One region of the Rossellomorea sp. ABR4_012 genome, then DNA from elsewhere that is predicted to be linked to it. Evidence: riboswitches for the same ligand, from Rfam matches in the RefSeq annotation. Region 1 holds a riboswitch; each other region holds the start of a gene.
The links. A riboswitch is a leader RNA that binds a small molecule or an ion and turns the genes downstream of it on or off. The one in region 1 is predicted to bind S-adenosylmethionine.

Region 1 (3,169 bases):
CAAAGCTTCAGCAAGAACTTGCGAAAAGAGGGATTGGTGCCGTACAGGATAAGACAGATACTACGCAGGCTTTAAAAGAAAAGAACTGGACCTATTATGAATCCTATAAATTATCAAGGGAGCAAGTTCAGGAAGCTCTTGCCGTAAATAATGACCTCAATTACCTGATTGATATTCATCGTGACTCCCAGCCAAGGGAAATCACCACTAAAACAATAAATGGGAAGCAGTATGCACGCCTCTTCTTTATCGTGGGAAAAGAAAATAAGAATTTCGAAAAGAATCTGGCCATCGCAAAAGAATTGAATAGCGCACTCGAAAAGAAGTACCCTGGTATTAGTCGAGGAGTATTTGTTAAAACGAAAGCTGAAGGAAACGGTGTCTATAATCAGGACTTGACCGAACGAGCCATGCTCTTGGAATTCGGTGGTGTAGAAAATAATTTAGTCGAGCTCTATAATTCTACTGAAGCATTTGCAGAGATTTTTGCAGAGTTTTACAAGGCGGATGTTGTAGAAGTGAATGGATAGGGTATTCGCATAAAGCTGCTGTGATAAGGCAGCTTTTTTTATGGGAGAAAACATATGCAAAAAACTTTTTTTGCGTAATTTGCATATTCTTTGCAAAAAAGGCGGGAAACTATAATTTATCCGGGTAAATAGTCCGTTTGCAAATGTATTAAAACGAATTCTGGGAATTTTGTTTGGAAAAGGGAAAATCCGGATAAAGAATAAAAAACATGAAACAAGGAGGAACTAATTAATGTCACACCAAAAGTATCAATCATTAGTACAAACATTGCATGAATGTATGGAAGCTTGTAACCATTGTTACGATGCATGCCTTGGAGAAGATGATATCAAAATGATGGCTGACTGTATCCGTTTAGACCGGGAATGTTCAGACATGTGCGGATTTTTAGAACAGGCACTGGTAAGAGGGACGCCGTTCGCTTCCGAACTTGCTTCAGTATGTGCATCCATCTGTGAAGCTTGCGGAAACGAATGCAAAAAGCACGACCACGATCACTGTCAAAAATGCGCAGATGCCTGCTTTAAGTGCGCTGAAGCCTGCAGAAACATCGCATAAGGTTTGAAAATGCTTGAATTTGTGAAGGTCCGTCCTGCAGCACTTTAACGTGTTGAGGGACGGGCCTTTATCTTTTTCCATTGGATGGATGACGTGCCGCTATGGGGATGACAATGGCATTTTAGTTCTTTATATTCATCTTCGAGTTCTTGAATGGTCAATTCAAAAAGTTGTTTGTCGTTCTTCTTGAAAATGTTATAGGTGATCAGTTTGTTTATAAGCTCCTCTCGGCGTCTTTCTATGTCCTGGCAAATGATTTGTCCCATTGTGTTTGCACTCCTTTTATCATATTTTTGCAGGAGAGAAGGCTGTTGTAAACTATATAACAAAAAACCTTCTTCCAAAGATAAGAAGAAGGTTTTAACAGTTTTATACTTCACCTTATCTTTTCAAGCAATCCGCTTGATGGAATTAGCACAGTGTTCCACTTAAGTAGAATCTGTTGCTGAGGTGTCATCGGGCCAGTCCCTCTGCCTCTCTTGATAAGCAATTATGTAATTAGTTCATGTTAACTACACTTTAATACATAGTATTCTTAGTTGTCAAGTGGGTATTGGGTTCGAGAAGTTAAAAAGGAATTATATTTAATGTTGAAAATAATTCAACCGAAGTTGAAAATAACACCTTTATTTATTTGATTTATATAAACGTAAATACATTCAAAATCCAATCGCTAATCGATTCAGCCATCAGCTTTTTCAGAAAACTTGATAGTTACCCATACTTAAGTCTTCAAAGCTCCCTGACACATAACCTTCAATAAAAAGTCACAATAATTTCCGTATTTGTTTATGATTTCACAATGAAAAATGATAGGCTAATGATATAAACCTGCATATGGAGTGAAGTAAGATGAAAAAGGTTGTTGTAGTTGGCGGGGGCATCACAGGACTGACAACGATGTACCATCTTGATAAATTAAAAAGAGAAAAGAATATTGAGATCGAATTGTCCCTGGTTGAGCGTGACCAGGAGCTTGGCGGAAAGATAAAAACGGAAAAGGAACATCCGTTCATCATGGAAACGGGGGCAGATTCTATTGTTGCACGCAATGAGGGTGTGCTGCCTTTAATAGAAGAATTAGAGCTTGAGGAAGAAATGGTTTATAACGAAACAGGGACATCGTATATCTATACAAACGGGAAGCTGCATAAAATTCCGGAAGACACCATTTTTGGCATTCCCATGAGTATTGATTCGATAATGGAGAGTACGTTGGTTTCAGATGAGGGCAAACGTGAAGCACTAAAGGATTTGCATACTCCCAACAAGGTGTTTACAAAGGAGAGTTCGGTTGGTGAATTTCTAGAAGCTTTCTTCGGGCGTGAACTCGTCGAGAACCAAATTGCACCTGTCCTATCGGGGGTGTACTCAGGAAAACTTCATGACTTGACGATGTCTTCTACACTTCCGTACCTGTTGGATTATAAAACTCAATATGGAAGTATAATTAAAGGTCTTGACGCGAATAAAGAAAGATTCAAAAGTTCCTCGAAAGGAAAATTCATCTCTTTTCGAAGTGGATTATCTGCACTGATCGATCGACTGGAACAGGTCATAAAAGATGCTGACATGGTTAAGGGTGAAAAACTAATTGACCTGAAGAAGCATGGAGATAAGTACCAGCTAACTTTTGCTGACAGCAAGAAGTTGAATGCTGATTATGTAGTTTTCTCAACACCGCATGATGTTACGCAAAAGATTATTAGCGACCCACTATTGGATCAACATTTCAGTCAATTGAAAAATTCTTCTCTCACTAGTATTTACGTTGGGTTTGAGGTGAAGGATGATATTCTTCCAGCCAATGGGACCGGATTTATTACATCGCATGGCAGTGATGTTATGTGCGATGCTTGTACGTGGACAAGCAGAAAATGGAAACATACGGCAGATAATCATGAACTATTGGTAAGATTATTTTATAAAAGCTCCAATCCTCATTACCAAGAATTAAAAGAACTTAGTGAAGAGGATCTTTCAAAGGCAGCACTAAAGGATATTTCAAAAAGTCTGGGGATTAACGAAGTGCCTGTATCTGTAAAGGTCACAGACTGGAAGAATCTTATGCCGAACTATC
Region 2 (3,169 bases), on a different contig from region 1:
GGAGTCTCCTACGAGTATATCCAATGCGATCTTTCCAATCCAGGAGAAACAGAGAGCGCAGCACAAAAGGCGGGAGAACAAGTATTTAAGTCGGATGCTGACCGGATCTTCTTGATTCAAAATGCCGGGGTCGTGACACCCATCAATCCTTCCGGGCAGGTTGAGAACACGGATCTTGAAAAGAGTGTGAATGTCAATTTGCTATCTCCTATGATTGTTACGAATGAAATGCTGAAAGCCTCCCAAGGTTCAGAAAGCAGGCTAATCATGGTCAATGTGAGTTCTGGTGCCGGGAGCAGACCTGTTTATGGATGGAGCACGTATTGTTCCACGAAAGCCGGGATCAATATGCTGACGGAAACCGTAAGTCTTGAGCTTTCAAAAAAGGGCAGTGCACATAAAGTGATTGCGTTCAGCCCTGGGGTAATGGATACGGATATGCAGGGAACCATCCGTTCTTCTTCAGAAGAAGCATTCGCCGATGTTGAAAACTTTAAGCGTTACAAAGAACAAGGAATGCTTAGGGACACGGATACAGTAGCTGAGGTCCTCGTAAAGCTTGTGACCGAATCGGATGTTGAAACTGGTAAGCTATATCATGTGAATGACTTGTTATAAATTCAATGGATATTATTAAAATAAACAAAAAAAAGAGACAAACCCGATAAATGGGTTTGTCTCTTTTGTACTTATTATGAACGTGCAGTGCTCGGCTTAGGTGCTTTTGATCGTGTAAACTTCGGTAGTGCAAATCGAATCGCAACCAACCCGCATACTGCTGTCAGGATCGGATAGAAAGCATATGGAATAACACTTAATGGCGAGATTCCTGCTGTTTCTGCTACTAATAACGCTTGTGCTCCATATGGGATCAAGCCTTGTACGGAGCAAGAGAATATATCCAGGATACTTGCAGACTTACGAGAATCGACTCCATAATTCTCACCGATTTCTTTCGCAAGCGGACCTGCAATGATGATAGAGATCGTATTGTTTGCCGTACAAAGGTTTGTTGAACTTACAAGTCCGGCCGTCGCCAGTTGTGCCCCTTGTGGAGAGCGGATCTTGCGGGTGGCAAGATAAAGCAGCGCCTGTATTCCGCCATTATAACGGATTAGTTCAACCACACCTCCGATAAGGACGGTCAAAATCACAATTTCAGCCATTCCCGTCATTCCATCGGCAATGCTTCCAAAATAGCTGGAAGGAGTAAAGCTTCCATCGGCAAATCCGATGATTCCAGAGAGCACGATCCCTCCGAATAGCACGACAAACACATTCAATCCTGCAAGTGCGCCGATGATGACTCCCAGATAAGGGAGGATTTTCACCCAGTTAAAGGCCTCGGTATCAACCGTTGACTGATTGCCTGCCGTAATAAAGTATAAGATCACCATCGTTAGAATAGCTGCTGGCAGAACGATAAAGAAGTTCACTTTGAATTTATCTTTCATTTCCGTTTTCTGCGTACGGACGGCTGCAATCGTTGTATCAGAAATGAATGAGAGATTGTCACCAAACATCGCACCACCGATGACCGTAGCCATCGCAACAGGCATGGCGATGTCCGTACCCGAACTGATTCCTACACCGATCGGCGCAAGTGCCGCGATCGTACCCATTGAAGTACCCATGGATAATGAAACAAATGCTGCAATTAAAAATAATCCAACGATCAGAAGGTTTTCCGGAAGTACAGATAGAGCCAGATTCACCGTTGAATCAACAGCGCCCATTTTTTCAGCGACTCCCGAGAATGCTCCTGCTAAAAGGAAGATGAAGACCATGATCATAATATCAGGGTGTCCGGCCCCTTTGGCAAAGCGTTCCACTTTACTATTCAGGGAGTCCTTTCGGTTCATGAACAACGCCACTACAGCTGCGATTATAATGGAAACTAATACTGGGAATGCGTAAAAATCTCCTGAAATGATCCCCGCACCGAGGAAGAGTGAAACAAATATGAGTAATGGCAGTAATGCCAGAAGATTTCCTTTTTCGTTAAACATTTGAACAACTCCTTTGACAATTGACTAGAATGGATTGCGATGGTAATAACCACGATATGATTAGTACCTTGCTGGATAAAAATAAAAACCTCTTCCCGATAAGAAGAGGTTCCCAATAAAAGAAACACTCTTCTTATCTTTCAAGCAATATGCTTGCTGGATGTGGCACAGCACTCGTAAGGAGTCCGCTGCCGAGACATCGTAGGGCCAGTCCCTCCGTCTCTCTGGATAAGAAGAATACGTCATATTCATTTAAAATTATACTTACATACTTTAAGGCGTTTAAGAGGAAAAGTCAAACGGAAATTTGTTTGTGTTCTGTACTATTCGTTCAAAAAAAATTTCCAGCCATCGTGATTTAGTTCCATAGAGCTTGAAAGCAATAGGGTTTATCGGCTGTTGAATCATTTTTATATAGGCTATGGTTTATCCATAAAAAGGAACGGCTTTATTTACAATCTTCTAAAATAGGGCTAGTATTATATGGATAAAAAACATCTGGAGGATACGGAAGTGGAAAGAACGATACGCAATCAAGTCTTTACCTTGCAAGGCTTTTATTTTTTGACGTTTTTTGGTGTGGGCAGTCTATACCCGCTTTTAAGTGTGTATTTAAGTGAAAGTGTTGGATTGAATGGATACCAGATCGGGACCATCATGTCGATCGGCCCCATTATGATGATATTCTTTCAGCCTATCTGGGGAATGGTGAGTGATACGACGAATCGTCCGACACAGGTGCTGGCCTTTACTTCATTGGTTGCCGGGATGTTTGCCCTTGGGTATGTAGTGACCGACCTTTACTACGGACTCCTTCTGATCGCGATTCTGGTTGCTGTTTTCCAGAGCGCGATCATACCCGTTTCAGACAGTATCAGTCTGAAGTACACAAGTAAAGTGCGATATAATTATGGAAATATACGATTATTTGGATCATTGGGCTTCGGTGTTGCCGTGTATGTGATGGGAAAACTGTCAGAAGGTTTTATCGGCCCGACCATCATTTTCTACGCATTCTTCGTTTGCCTGGTCATGTCGGCTGTGCTGGCTTTCCGTTTTCCTAAGGAACGCGCCTCTGCCAAACTGGATTTGAAAGCGGGAATGAAGGAATTATTTACTCTTAAAAAGTTTTTGATTTTCTTGGCCGTCACTTTCATGGT
Region 3 (3,169 bases), on a different contig from region 1:
TGATTTTCGTTAATCGATGCGAAAAAAATGCTGTCCATTTTATTAATCCCTTTCTTTTGTAATTGATTTCTTAACCAAGTCTCACTTAAATTCATATCAGTAAGAACGGACTGATAAATTTCCCCTTCGATAATAACGGGATATGCAATACCTGCATGTTTTTTTTCAATTCCTAAGTCTTCTATGGTAACCGGAGCTTTATTAGATTGCTTGTACACTGTTAACCTGCCATTTGCTTCTACTATGGCAAGTTCAACATCTTTTATGTCAAATATATCTTTCTCTCTAAGCATTTGAAGAATATTGTCTAAAGAATAACAGAGACGTCTCAAATTCCCAACGAGAAATGTTCCATTTTTTATAACAGCAGTCGGTTCAAATGTGAGAAGTTTACCGATCTTCCGTTTTTTTATAACGATTTTAGAAATAACTTTTTGCAATAAACCTATTGCTATAACTGCTGCAGCAGTATGAATATGCCTAATATTAGGATCAGCAATATCTGCACCTACAACTGCACCTAGTGTTAAAATAATTAAAAAATCGAAAACCGGCAATTCACCTATTGATCGCTTACCCATATATAAAGTAACAATTAATAACAAAGGTAAAATTGTTATAATCCTTCCAAATACAATAAAAATCTCTTTAATCGTCTCCATAAATTTCCCCCTTTAATCAATTCTGAATGGATAGATAATCCCTTTTTGTACTGGTAATGTCCACAACCTGTAAAAAATACAACAAGTTTTTCTTTAACTTCAAAATCGTTTCCGCCTTTAATTGAAATATATAGTTAAAGTGCTCTTTATGTAGTTTTTTATTCATTTACCCTGTATTTGAATATAGTCTATCCAACTCCCCCGGGGCATTTATAGTGAAGAAAGTGGTGAAAGGATTAAATGATGTTGATACTTGTAAAATTAGCTTTTTTGAAGAATCTGATAGTCGGCAGTTTCCGGCGCAAACAATAATTTATCAGCAAGTAAGTAATCTCCAAACTCTATTGTAAAAAAAATTGTTTTGAAAAGATTATTTTTGACTATACTCCAAACCCCAATATAGTTCAAAGTTCCTTTGAACAGGTTAGATAGAATCGTGAGAGATGTTGAATTAGCACCATGGTTTCGAAATTCGTTTCATATTCTATGGAAAAGTCAGTAAGCGTTTTCAACAAAAAAACTGTGACAATCTTCACAGATAAACACTATATAAGAATAAATTCTGATTTGACAGATTATTTCGACTCCGTTATGATGATAAAAATTCAAACAAAAAAATAGAATATTTCCTTATCAAGAGTCGGGGGAGGAACCTGGTCCCGTGATCCCGCAGCAACCGTTACTTGTAACAAGGTGCTAATTCCAGCAAGCAGATGCTTGAAAGATGAGAGGATGGTATATACAGAACCTCTTCCTCATCGGAAGAGGTTTTTTTAGTAGCAGCGCAGGTCGGCTTTTAAAAAAGGCAGTTACGCTGTTATTAAACCAAGTATAACTATAAGATTACTTCTTTCAATTCTCCCTGCCATGGTCATAGTACATTTCATAATAAAGCAAAAAGGAGATTTGTCTTATGAAAAAACAGATTCATTTAAATGGCTTCATCCAAAACTCGCCGTCCCCGCATTCAACCGGATTATGGAAACATGAAAAAGATCAGGGTACGTCGCACAACAGCTTAGCTTATTGGGTGGAAACGGCTCAAACGCTTGAACGCGGGAAATTTGATGCGATGTTCATTGCTGATGTGCTGGGTACCTACAGCGTATATGAAAACAGTCATGATGCAGCAGTCAGGGGCGCGGTACAGCTGCCTGCTCATGATCCGCTCATCCCCATCTCGGCAATGGCCGCGGCAACGGAGCATCTAGGATTTGCGCCAACCATCTCCACGACTTATGCACAGCCTTATTCACTGGCACGGCAGTTATCAACGCTGGACCATTTAACAGGAGGAAGGGTTGCATGGAATGTGGTGACATCCTATTTGGAAAGTGAAGCCGTCAATCTCGGGCTGTCTGGAAGGCTCCCAAAGGAACTCCGATATGACCGTGCTGATGAATTTCTCCAAGTGGTTTATAAGCTGTGGGAACACAGCTGGGAGGACGATGCGGTTGTTTATGATAAAGAAAATGACACGTTTGCTGATCCGAATAGGGTTCATTCGATCAACCACGAAGGAGAGTTTTTCAGAGTGCCGGGCCCTCATCTGGTAGAGCCGTCCCCACAGCGCACCCCGGTATTATTCCAGGCAGGATCTTCTCCAAAAGGAAGGGATTTTGCAGCAAAACATGCAGAAGCAGTATTTACTAAAAATCATTCGCTGGACGGATTGAAACTGTACACAAACGATATCCGCAGACGGGCGGGGGAGCAGGGGAGAAAACCGGATGAACTTCTTATCTTCCCGATGATCCTGCCGATCATTGGGTCAACTGAAGAAGAAGCGTTTGCAAAATATGAAGAACTTACGAGTCACGTCAGCTACGAAGGCACCGCTTCTCTTTTATCAGGTCATACAGGGATTGATTTTTCACAATTTGACCCTGATCAGTATATCGATGACATCGAGACGGATGCCATGCAGGGAAATCTCGATATGTATGGGAAGGATCCAAACAAAAGATGGACGCTCCGTGAAGCGATTAAAAATCATGGGCTTGGCAATGGAACGGTAAAATTCATCGGTACACCTGAGCAAATTGCAGATGAAATCGAGAAATGGGCTGTTGAAGGTGATGCGGATGGTTTTAATATCGCCCAGACGTATTCACCGGGTACATTTAGCGAGTTCGTCGATCATGTGGTTCCCGAACTCCAAAAGCGGGGGATCTACCGCAAGGAATATGAAGGACCAACATTGAGAGAGAACATGTTTGGCAAAGGTCATAAACACTTGCCCGATCATCACCCGGCGAAAAAGCTTGTACCAGTTCATTCATAGGAAGCAACTAATTTGAGTAAGAGAAAGGAGTAGGGAATGAGTCAATTAGCATTGTATACATGGATAGGATTTGCTGTATTTCTTGCAGCTATGTTCGCACTGGGATTAATCAGTGCCAAAAAGACAAAAAGCGTCAGCGATTTTGCCATTGGCGGTGGTAGTCTCGGACCTTATGTGTTGGGTCTTTCCTTTGCCGCCACCTACCTGAGCGCGGCCACCTTCC
Region 4 (3,169 bases), on a different contig from region 1:
GCTTTGTTAGTACGCTCCCAAGGAAGATCAAGATCGTTGCGGCCGAAGTGTCCGTAAGCAGCAGTCTGCTTGTAGATCGGACGGCGAAGGTCCAGCATCTTGATGATTCCTGCAGGGCGAAGGTCAAAGTTATCGCGTACAACATCAACCAATACATCCTCAGAAACTTTACCTGTTCCGAATGTATCAACTGAGATGGATACAGGCTGTGCTACACCGATCGCATACGCTAATTGAACTTCACATTTTTCAGCAAGACCGGCAGCCACGATGTTTTTCGCTACATAGCGGGCTGCATATGCTGCAGAGCGGTCAACTTTCGTCGCATCCTTACCGGAGAATGCACCGCCGCCGTGACGTGCATAACCGCCGTATGTGTCAACGATGATCTTACGGCCTGTTAGACCAGCATCCCCTTGAGGTCCGCCGATTACGAAGCGGCCAGTAGGGTTGATGAAGTATTTTGTCTTTTCGTCGATCAGTTCTTTCGGAACAACCGGATCGATGACATACTCCTTCAGATTACGCTGGATCTGCTCAAGTGAAACTTCAGGGTGGTGCTGCGTAGAGATGACAATCGTATCGATGCGAACAGGCTTATCATTCTCATCATATTCAACCGTTACCTGAGTTTTACCGTCCGGGCGAAGGTAAGGAAGAATTTCTTCTTTACGGACTTCCGTTAGCTGACGGGATAGTTTATGAGCAAGTGAAATCGGAAGAGGCATAAGCTCTTTCGTTTCGTTGCAGGCAAATCCGAACATCAGCCCCTGGTCACCAGCACCGATAGCTTCGATTTCTTCATCAGACATTTGTCCTTCACGTGCTTCAAGCGCTTGGTCTACACCTTGAGCGATATCAGCAGATTGCTCATCGATGGATGTCAGAACTGCACAAGTTTCAGCATCGAATCCGTATTTCGCACGTGTATATCCGATTCCACGGATCGTTTCACGGACGATTTTAGGGATGTCTACATACGTATTTGTTGTGATTTCACCTGCAACAAGCACAAGACCTGTTGTCACAGATGTTTCACATGCTACGCGGGCATTCGGGTCATTCGTTAAAATGGCATCAAGAATTGAATCAGAAATTTGGTCACAAATTTTATCTGGATGTCCTTCCGTTACGGACTCAGATGTAAACAGACGACGTTTTGTTGACATTAAGGTTCCTCCTTAAGCATATTTGCCGATTTTCACCGACAAAACATTTAAACAGATACGGTACTCATTTCCCTAAGTAGTATGAAGTAAACATGGTTTTTTTATAAGGCATAAGAGAACGTCCTTATATAAAAACATGAGTTTTATCACTAATGCTCCACTATAAAATAGAAAAAACCCTTCCTCGGGAAAAAGTACAAAGAGGAAAGGTTTCACATTATAGCCGCGCCTTTTCTCTCTTATCGTTCAAGGTTGTCCACCTTGCCTCAGTTTAGCACCTTCGCTTAATGGGATCCTTCCTTTTAAAAGAAGGACCAACTATCTATTTAGCAGGTTGCTGGGTTTCATAGGGTCTGCTCCCTCCACCAGCTCAGGATAAGAGTATCCGTTCAAGGTACAATAATAACGTTAACACCAAAGAGTGTCAAATATTTTTTAGTATGTAAAGATTAACAGCAGGTATCTCTATTTACCGCTATTGACAGTACTTTGGCTGACATCCGGATAGGCAGCTGACATTTATATAAGAAGAAACATGGAAACGTGGGTATATGAATGAGGAATTTCCTAAGGACAAGCATAAACTGCTTAGATAGGGGAAAATAAGTTGCATTTTTAAAGGAAAATGTTACAAGTTTAAGTCACATTATAAAAAAGCACTAAATAGTATAGACTAATAAATTAATTGTGTTATACTATTTTTGAAAAGAACAACAAAGTGGTATTTAAATTTATATAAAGGAAGGGTTCTAATGAATTCAGTGAGCATGTCTAGTGAGTTAACAGAATTACTTAGCGGTCAAAATATCAAAAATCAACTGTCTGTTTCACAATTAGTGGAAAGAGTTCTTCATAGAAATGAAGGCGTTTTAACTTCTTCAGGTGCAGTCAGAGCTGAAACTGGCAAATATACAGGGCGCTCTCCTAAAGATAAATTTATTGTAGAGGAGCCTACTACAAAAGATAAAATTGATTGGGGAGCTGTTAATCAGCCAATCTCCGCTGAATCATTCGATAAATTATACCATAAAGTCCTTGCATACTTAAAAGAAAAAGAAGAAGTATTTGTCTTCAACGGATTTGCAGGTGCAGATCCAAAACATAGACTTCCGATCCAGGTAATCAATGAATTTGCGTGGCATAATCTATTTGCACACCAGCTGTTCATTCGCCCGGGTGCGGAAGAGTTAATCTCTCACAAATCCGAATTTACGATCGTATCAGCTCCAAACTTTAAAGCAGACCCTGCTGTGGATGGTACAAATTCTGAAACATTCATCATTGTTTCTTTTGAAAAACGCATCGTCTTGATCGGTGGAACGGAATATGCAGGAGAAATGAAGAAATCGATCTTCTCCGTCATGAATTACATGCTTCCTGAAGCAGATATCCTTTCCATGCACTGTTCAGCAAATGTAGGGCGCGAAGGCGACGTTGCACTATTCTTCGGTCTATCCGGAACAGGCAAAACGACATTATCAGCAGATCCGAACCGCCGTCTGATCGGGGACGACGAACATGGCTGGTCACCAAATGGCGTTTTCAACATCGAAGGCGGCTGCTACGCGAAATGTATCGGACTGACTCGTGAAAAAGAGCCTCAAATCTTTGATGCAATCCGCTTTGGATCCGTGTTGGAAAACGTTGTTCTTGATGAAGATTCACGCATTCCAGATTACGAGGATAACAGTTTAACAGAAAACACGCGTGCCGCTTATCCGCTTCAAGCAATGGAAAACATCGTGGAGCCTAGTGTTGCCGGCCACCCTAATACAATTGTATTCCTGACTGCTGATGCGTTCGGCGTCCTGCCTCCAATCAGCAAACTGACGAAAGAGCAGGCAATGTATCATTTCTTAAGCGGTTATACGTCCAAATTAGCAGGAACAGAGCGCGGCATCACTTCACCGCAGGCAACATTCTCTACTTGCTTTGGTTCTCCATTCCTTCCGCTTGCTGCCACTCGTTACGCAGAAATGCTTGGGAAGAAAATTGATGAG

Region 2: linked by a shared signal. The riboswitch ahead of ACXAFV_RS00625 (Na+/H+ antiporter NhaC family protein) and the one ahead of ACXAFV_RS16795 (Fur-regulated basic protein FbpA) in region 1 are both predicted to bind S-adenosylmethionine.
Region 3: linked by a shared signal. The riboswitch ahead of ACXAFV_RS00835 (LLM class flavin-dependent oxidoreductase) and the one ahead of ACXAFV_RS16795 (Fur-regulated basic protein FbpA) in region 1 are both predicted to bind S-adenosylmethionine.
Region 4: linked by a shared signal. The riboswitch ahead of metK (methionine adenosyltransferase) and the one ahead of ACXAFV_RS16795 (Fur-regulated basic protein FbpA) in region 1 are both predicted to bind S-adenosylmethionine.

What each region holds. Positions count from the first base shown of each region.
Region 1 is NZ_JBSWVK010000004.1:146,269-149,437, reverse strand. Features, by position in the region: gene spoIIP (stage II sporulation protein P) at 1-530, shown strand, start outside; gene ACXAFV_RS16800 (four-helix bundle copper-binding protein) at 763-1,089, shown strand; gene ACXAFV_RS16795 (Fur-regulated basic protein FbpA) at 1,134-1,355, opposite strand; SAM riboswitch class I at 1,468-1,578, opposite strand; gene ACXAFV_RS16790 (protoporphyrinogen oxidase) at 1,942-3,169, shown strand, end outside.
Region 2 is NZ_JBSWVK010000001.1:123,885-127,053, reverse strand. Features, by position in the region: gene ACXAFV_RS00630 ((S)-benzoin forming benzil reductase) at 1-618, shown strand, start outside; gene ACXAFV_RS00625 (Na+/H+ antiporter NhaC family protein) at 693-2,009, opposite strand; SAM riboswitch class I at 2,140-2,244, opposite strand; gene ACXAFV_RS00620 (MFS transporter) at 2,493-3,169, shown strand, end outside.
Region 3 is NZ_JBSWVK010000001.1:162,750-165,918, reverse strand. Features, by position in the region: gene ACXAFV_RS00840 (DUF421 domain-containing protein) at 1-662, opposite strand, end outside; SAM riboswitch class I at 1,290-1,393, shown strand; gene ACXAFV_RS00835 (LLM class flavin-dependent oxidoreductase) at 1,576-2,946, shown strand; gene ACXAFV_RS00830 (sodium:solute symporter family transporter) at 2,983-3,169, shown strand, end outside.
Region 4 is NZ_JBSWVK010000001.1:1,316,094-1,319,262, reverse strand. Features, by position in the region: gene metK (methionine adenosyltransferase) at 1-1,169, opposite strand, end outside; SAM riboswitch class I at 1,406-1,551, opposite strand; gene pckA (phosphoenolpyruvate carboxykinase (ATP)) at 1,922-3,169, shown strand, end outside.